Bosea vaviloviae: one gene and its partner. The protein of the gene in region 1 interacts with the protein of each later gene in a pairwise test. Links are inferred from orthologs where the notes say so. Each region holds a gene or a part of one and is shown in the gene's direction. Other genes may lie near its edges.

What was found.
Region 2: the proteins of dhaK (region 1) and parE interact in binary tests that used the Escherichia coli proteins (3 or more experiments, as listed by UniProt). The link is inferred for Bosea vaviloviae from one-to-one orthologs.

The regions. Positions count from the first base shown.
Region 1 is NZ_CP017147.1:3,115,593-3,118,905, forward strand. What follows is about bases 151-3,149. They hold dhaK (dihydroxyacetone kinase subunit DhaK), read left to right. Parts: upstream 151-1,156; coding sequence 1,157-2,143; downstream 2,144-3,149. Other genes in these bases: BHK69_RS14325 (putative PEP-binding protein), read left to right, coding at 151-708; BHK69_RS14330 (hypothetical protein), read left to right, coding at 705-1,160; BHK69_RS14340 (hypothetical protein), read left to right, coding at 2,481-2,726. Outside these bases: more of BHK69_RS14325, read left to right, coding at 1-150. UniProt on the Escherichia coli protein: Dihydroxyacetone binding subunit of the dihydroxyacetone kinase, which is responsible for the phosphoenolpyruvate (PEP)-dependent phosphorylation of dihydroxyacetone via a phosphoryl group transfer from DhaL-ATP.
Region 2 is NZ_CP017147.1:4,242,667-4,245,893, reverse strand. Bases 71-2,983 are described here. They hold parE (DNA topoisomerase IV subunit B), read left to right. Parts: upstream 71-433; coding sequence 434-2,533; downstream 2,534-2,983. Other genes in these bases: BHK69_RS19390 (LysR family transcriptional regulator), read left to right, coding at 2,729-2,983; BHK69_RS32235 (hypothetical protein), read right to left, coding at 71-140. Outside these bases: more of BHK69_RS32235, read right to left, coding at 1-70; more of BHK69_RS19390, read left to right, coding at 2,984-3,227. UniProt on the Escherichia coli protein: Topoisomerase IV is essential for chromosome segregation; it is the principal protein responsible for decatenating newly replicated chromosomes. It relaxes supercoiled DNA.

The DNA.
Region 1 (3,313 bases):
GCCCAGTTCGGGGCTTATGCCGGCCTGCTGCGCTGGGCGGCGGGCCGACCCGTGACGATCCGCACGCTCGACGCCGGCGGCGACAAGCCTATTGCCGGTTACACGCTTGCTGGCGAAGCCAATCCCTTCCTGGGGCTGCGCGGCATCAGGCTGTCGCTGCGTCATCCCGAGATCTTCCGCGTGCAGCTGCGCGCCCTGGCGCGCGCGGCCGCCATCGGTCCGCTCAAGATCATGCTGCCGATGGTGACGACGGCACACGAGCTGGAGCAGACGCGAGCGCTGCTCGACGCGGTGCTGGTGGATCTTGCCGCCGAAGGCATGCCGCATGCCATGCCGGCACTTGGCATCATGGTCGAGGTTCCGGCAGCCGCGATGGCGGTCGCGCGCTTCGACGCGGCCTTCTATTCGATCGGCTCGAATGATCTGACGCAATACGCCACCGCCGCTGCGCGCGACGGGCTGGAGGTCGCGAGCTATGCCGACGTCCTGCATCCGGGCGTGCTTGCGATGATCGCCCATGTTGCGCGCCATGGCGCTAAGACTGGCCGCGAGGTCAGCCTGTGTGGCGATGCTGGCGGCGAGCCGCGCGCCATCGCAGCGCTGCTGCGCGCCGGCATCCGCACCGTATCGGTCTCTCCCGGCCTGCTGGCGCTCGCCAAGGACGCCATCCGCGGCGTCGATCTCTCCGCACCGGACGAAGCCGCATGACCAGTCCCGAGGCCGCCCCGACCGAGCCATCGCCGCTGGCCGCCTATAAGGCGATCCTGCGCGCGGTGATCGAGAACCGTCCGTCCGGGACGAGGCAGCGGCTGGCGGAGGCCCTGGGCAAGAACCGCAGCTTCATTTCGCAGATCATCAGCCCCGCCTATGCCACACCGGTGCCGGTGCAGCATCTGGAGACGATCTTCCACCTCTGCCACTTCGCGCCGTCGGAACGGCAGGCTTTCCTGAATGCCTATCGCGCCGCCCATCCTGGGCGCCTGGAGGTGGTCGATGCCACGCGGCCGATGCGCCGGCTGGTGGTCGAGCTGCCGGATTTCGGCAGCCCCGACCTGAATGCGCGGGCCGACCATATCGTGCTGGGGGTCGCGCGCGGGCTGGTGTCGCTGATCCCGGCCGCCGCCGAAGACGAAGCCGATACGCAGGGAGGAGCCCCATGAAGAAGCTGATCAATGCGGTCGACAGCATCCTGTCGGAAAGCCTCCAGGGCCTGGAGGCGATCCATGGCGACATCCTGGCGCTGGGCGATGGCGGCGCCTTCGTTCGCCGCAAAGCGCTGACACCGGGCAAGGTCGCGCTGATCTCGGGCGGCGGCTCCGGCCACGAACCCCTGCATGCGGGCTTCGTCGGGGTCGGCATGCTCGACGCAGCCTGTCCAGGCCAGGTCTTCACCTCGCCGACGCCCGACCAGATGCTCGCCGCGGTGAACGCCGTCGGCACGGCTGCCGGCTCGCTCTTCATCGTCAAGAACTATGAGGGCGACGTGATGAATTTCGAGATGGCGGCCGAGATGGCCGCGACTCCGGTGGCGACGATCATCACCGATGACGACGTTGCCGTTCCCAAATCGACCTGGTCGACCGGCCGGCGCGGCGTTGCCGGCACGCTGATCGTCGAGAAGATGGTCGGCGCGGCCGCCGAGCAGGGCCGCGAGCTCGGCGCGCTGAAGTCCCTGGGCGAGGAGGTCAACCGGCGCACCCGCTCGATGGGCGTGGCGCTCAGCTCCTGCACCGTGCCTGCGGCAGGAAAGCCGACCTTCACCCTCGCTGAGGACGAGATGGAAATGGGCGTCGGCATCCATGGCGAGCCGGGCCGCAGACGCGTGAAACTCGCATCCGCCGACGCCATCGCAGAGGAGATGATGGGCGCGATCCTCGACGACCTGTCGGTGACGAGCGGCACGCCTTGCCTGCTGCTGGTCAACGGCTTCGGCGGCACGCCCGCCATGGAGCTCTATCTGATGGCCCATGCTGCCAAACGCGTGATGGCAGGGCGGGGTCTCGCCCTCGCGCGCGGGCTGGTGGGATCCTATGTCACCTCGCTCGACATGGCGGGGTGTTCGTTGACGGTCACGGCGTTGGACGACAGCTTGACCGCGCTCTGGGACGCGCCGGTCCATACGGCTGCGCTGCGATGGGGCTAAGCCCCCGCAACCTTTGAATGTCAGCTATCGGCGCGGGGGCCAATGTCGGGTCGCGGTGTTTCGCAGGCTTTCAGGCAAGTCTGCTTTCAGGCAAGTCTTCGCGCGAGCAGGACGTCATGGCGTACGCTGACCGATGGGCGGATCGGGCGTGGGGCTCGCGGTCATTGCGGCTCCTGGCGCGCTACGATGGCCCACGTCTCTGAGCCCAGTCCGTCAGCTAACTCCATTTTAGGCGTTTGGGGCCGGCTACCGAGCCATCTTGTATAAGCGACTCGTATTCCAGAGGTTAAGTCGCTAGTTTAGCAGATGTGAGGTTGCGTAGCGATGAGGTGGTGTCATGCCGAACGCCGACGCCGTGATGATCTCGTCTTATGAAGAGCGGAAGGCTGCTGTGCTGCGAGCTGCACAGCTGATCTCATCATCGAGGGCTTCTGATGGTGAGCGGGAATTCGAGATGCTGACCGAGGCTATCGCGGACTTCGATATCCGTCAGGAAGCTCTCGGCTTCATTGAGCTCCCGCCGGCTTTCATGCGGTTCCTGTCCAGTGGGCATCAGGGTCGGGTTTCGAGCAGCCGTCGCTGAGACGAAAAGGGCCGTTCGGCAGGCAGCGCGCTAGGCTCCCTGGAAGAGATCGCCATGCAGATCTCGGTGCCGGTCATGCTTGGAGCACCGGGCGGATCGTCTAACCCAAACAGAGGCAAATCGGTCCTCTGAACCTGTCTGCTGGACGAGAAGCGGGCTCTCCGCCTCGCAATCTTCAGCCCATCGACAGCACCTGCGCGGATGTGATCTTGGGCCGCAAACCGGCGCTGGAGAGGGCATGCGCATATCGGTTGGAATGACGCTCGCGCTGGGGCGTATTGCTCAACATTTCACCGATATTTGCCTAAATAACTGCCCCATTCTGCCCTGCATTCTGAAAAATCGTCGAATTTGAAACCGTTGCGTTCGCCCCAGGTTTGGCATGGATCTTGTTAGGCTTTGGTATTCCGCTGCAATGAGGCAGCGCCACCTCTGAAGCTCGACTGCGCAGCGTTGCGCGATCCAGCCAGGATCTCTCTTACATTCTGGATTTCCATGACCAAGCAGTCGCTTGTAGTGGTGGGCAACGGCATGGCGCCGGGGCGGGCGCTGGAGAAACGCTTCGAGGCCGCGCCCGGCGCGCCGAC
Region 2 (3,227 bases), 1.1 Mb from region 1 along the record:
AGATGCGAGGTCTGCGCTGCCTGGGAGGAGAACCTGGGAAGCGGGCCGAGATCCTCGTGGCCAAAAGCCTCGCCGGCCATGCGGGCCGCCCGTTCGAGCCCCACGACCCTGATGTTTGGCACAGACTGACGCAACGTCACGATAACCTCCCCTATCCGGAACCCTATCGCCTTGCGGCAATCCGCAGAGCCCCGGTAACCATTTAATGATCCTCGTCCCGGTGTGGTTAACGCAGGCTGAATAGGTCCGGTTCCAGGCTCATTTACCGAGTCTCGTGACGGCTGCGCGACACTCTGTCCACAGCGCCACAGCCTATGATGCGCCCTGTCGCATTTTTCCTCAAACCATTTGCGCCTATAGGCAGTGTCGCAGCGCGGTTTGCGTCCGCCTGCGCTATCATTCGCAGTTGCGAATCAGGGAATCGACCACGACCATGACGGAGAACGGCGATCTTTTCGGCGGGGATGGCGACCGGCAGCCACCGGCGCAGCCAAAGCCGGAGCCGCGCGCCATGGCTTCCGCACCAGCCAATCCCGCCAATCCCGCAAAGCCCTCTCCGGCCTCGGCGCCGCCACGCAACGGCACCTTGTCCGAAGCCGGCTATGACGCCTCCGCGATCGAGGTGCTCGAAGGGCTGGAGCCTGTGCGGCGCCGGCCCGGCATGTATATCGGCGGCACGGATGAGCGCGCCCTGCACCACCTCTTCGCCGAGGTGATCGACAATGCCATGGACGAAGCCGTGGCGGGACACGCCAGCTTCATCGATGTCGAGGTGCTGGAAGACGGCTCGATCGCCGTGACCGACAACGGCCGCGGCATTCCCGTCGACCCGCATCCGAAATTCCCGGGCAAATCGGCGCTCGAAGTCATCATGACGACGCTGCATGCCGGCGGAAAATTCGACTCCAAGGCCTATGAGACCTCCGGCGGCCTGCACGGCGTCGGCGTCTCCGTGGTCAATGCGCTGTCCGACCGGCTCGAGGTCGAGGTCGCGCGCGGCAAGACACTCTATCGCCAGCACTTCTCGCGCGGCTTGCCGCAGGGTCCATTGGAGACGATCGGCCCGGTCGCCAACCGGCGCGGCACGCGCGTGCGCTTCCACCCCGATGCGCAGATCTTTGGCGAGGGCGCGCATTTCGTACCCGCGCGCCTGTTCCGCATGGCCCGCTCGAAGGCCTATCTCTTCGGCGGCGTCGAGATCCGCTGGCGCTGCGCGCCCTCGCTGTTGCAGCCGGAAGGCGATGTCGCGGCAGAAGCCGTCTTTCGCTTCCCCGGCGGCTTGCGCGACTATCTCGGCCGCGAGATCGAGGGCAAGGACCTCGTCGCCGAGCCGATCTTCTCCGGCAAGATCACCAAAGATGGCGGCCATGGCTCGCTCGAATGGGCGATCGCCTGGCTCGCAACCGGCGAGGACGGCTTCTCCTCCTCCTATTGCAACACGATCCCGACGCCCGAGGGCGGCACGCATGAGCAGGGCCTGCGCGTCGCGTTGCTGCGCGGTCTGCGCGACCATGCCGAGCGCATCGGCCAGTCCAAGCGCATGGCCCAGGTCACCTCCGACGACGTGATGGCGACCTGCGCCGCCATGCTTTCGGTCTTCATTCGGGAGCCGGAGTTCCAGGGCCAGACCAAGGACAAGCTGGCGACGCTGGAGGCTGCCCGCATCGTCGAGAACGCGGTGCGCGACGCCTTCGACCATTGGCTCGCCGCCGCGCCGCAGCAGGCCTTGCGCCTGCTCGACTGGTCGGTCGATCGTGCCGAGGAGCGCCTTCGCCGTCGTCTCGAAAAGGAAGTCTCGCGCAAGACCGCGACCCGCAAGCTGCGCCTGCCCGGCAAGCTTGCGGATTGTTCGAACGCGGGTGCTGCCGGCTCAGAGCTCTTCATTGTCGAGGGCGATTCCGCCGGCGGCTCGGCCAAGCAGGCGCGCAACCGTGCGACGCAGGCCATTCTGCCGTTGCGAGGCAAGATCCTGAACGTCGCCAATGCCACGCGCGACAAGCTCAATGCCAATCAGCAGCTCGCCGATCTGATCCTCGCTCTGGGCTGCGGCATCGGCCTCCAGTTCCGCGAGGATGATCTGCGCTATGAGAAGGTCATCGTGATGACCGACGCCGATGTCGACGGCGCCCATATCGCCTCGCTGCTGGTGACCTTCTTCTGGCGGCAGATGCCGCGCCTGATCGAAAAGGGCCATCTCTATCTCGCCGTGCCACCGCTTTATCGGCTCCAGCATGGCGGCAAGTCGGTCTATGCCCGCAACGACGCCCATAAGGACGAACTGATCGAAAGCATCTTCAAGGGCAGGAAGCCCGAGATCAGCCGGTTCAAGGGCCTGGGCGAAATGATGCCGGCCCAGCTCAAGGAAACCACCATGGACCCGGCCAAGCGCATCCTGCTCAAGGTCATGGTCGAGCACGAGGCCCGCGACGAGACCTCGGAAACGGTCGAGCGCTTGATGGGCAACAAGCCGGAGGCCCGCTTCATCTTCATCCAGGAGCGCGCGGCCTTCGCCGGCGAGCTGATCGACCTGTGAGGCGTCTGGCCTGGCAAGCGTGGCCAGGCCATTGGCACCCCGTCGTTTTTGGAGGCCTGCCCGTCACGGCTACAGGGCTGCCAAGACGGATCGGAGCCGGCACCCTGCCGGCATGTCGAACAAGCCCTCCCGCGATCCCCGTCACGTCTTCGCGAGCCATGTCGCTCGCTCCCCGCAAGCCTGGCCAGTGACCGCATGGGGCAGCCTCCTTCCTCTCAAACTCGACGCCACGGCGATCTGGTTTCCCCCGGCTGGGACGACATCGGAATCTTCCACACCATCGCCACGAGCGGGGCGCTGGCCGTGGCGGCGGCGCAGCTCGGACTGAGCGAAGCGACGGTCGCCCGGAGGCTGAAGGCTTTCGAGGCAAGGCTCGGGCTGCAACTGTTCCGGCGCGCGGCCAATCGCCTGATCCTGACCGAGCTCGGCCAGGCCCTGGCGCAGGATGCAAGCGAGGTCGCCGCCACCGCCGAGCGTTTCGCCAGCCGGGCGCGGGCAGCACGCGCCTCGGATAACGCGCCGGTCAGGGTCACAGCCACGACCTCGATCAGCCTGTTCCTGACCATGCATGCGACGACGATTTCCGCCGCTGCTGGAGGGATCGAAATCGTCATCATCAGCACCCGCGACAAGCTCGACCTCGCGCGCGGCGATGCCGACATCGCGTTGCGCATGAGCAATGTGCCGGAACAGC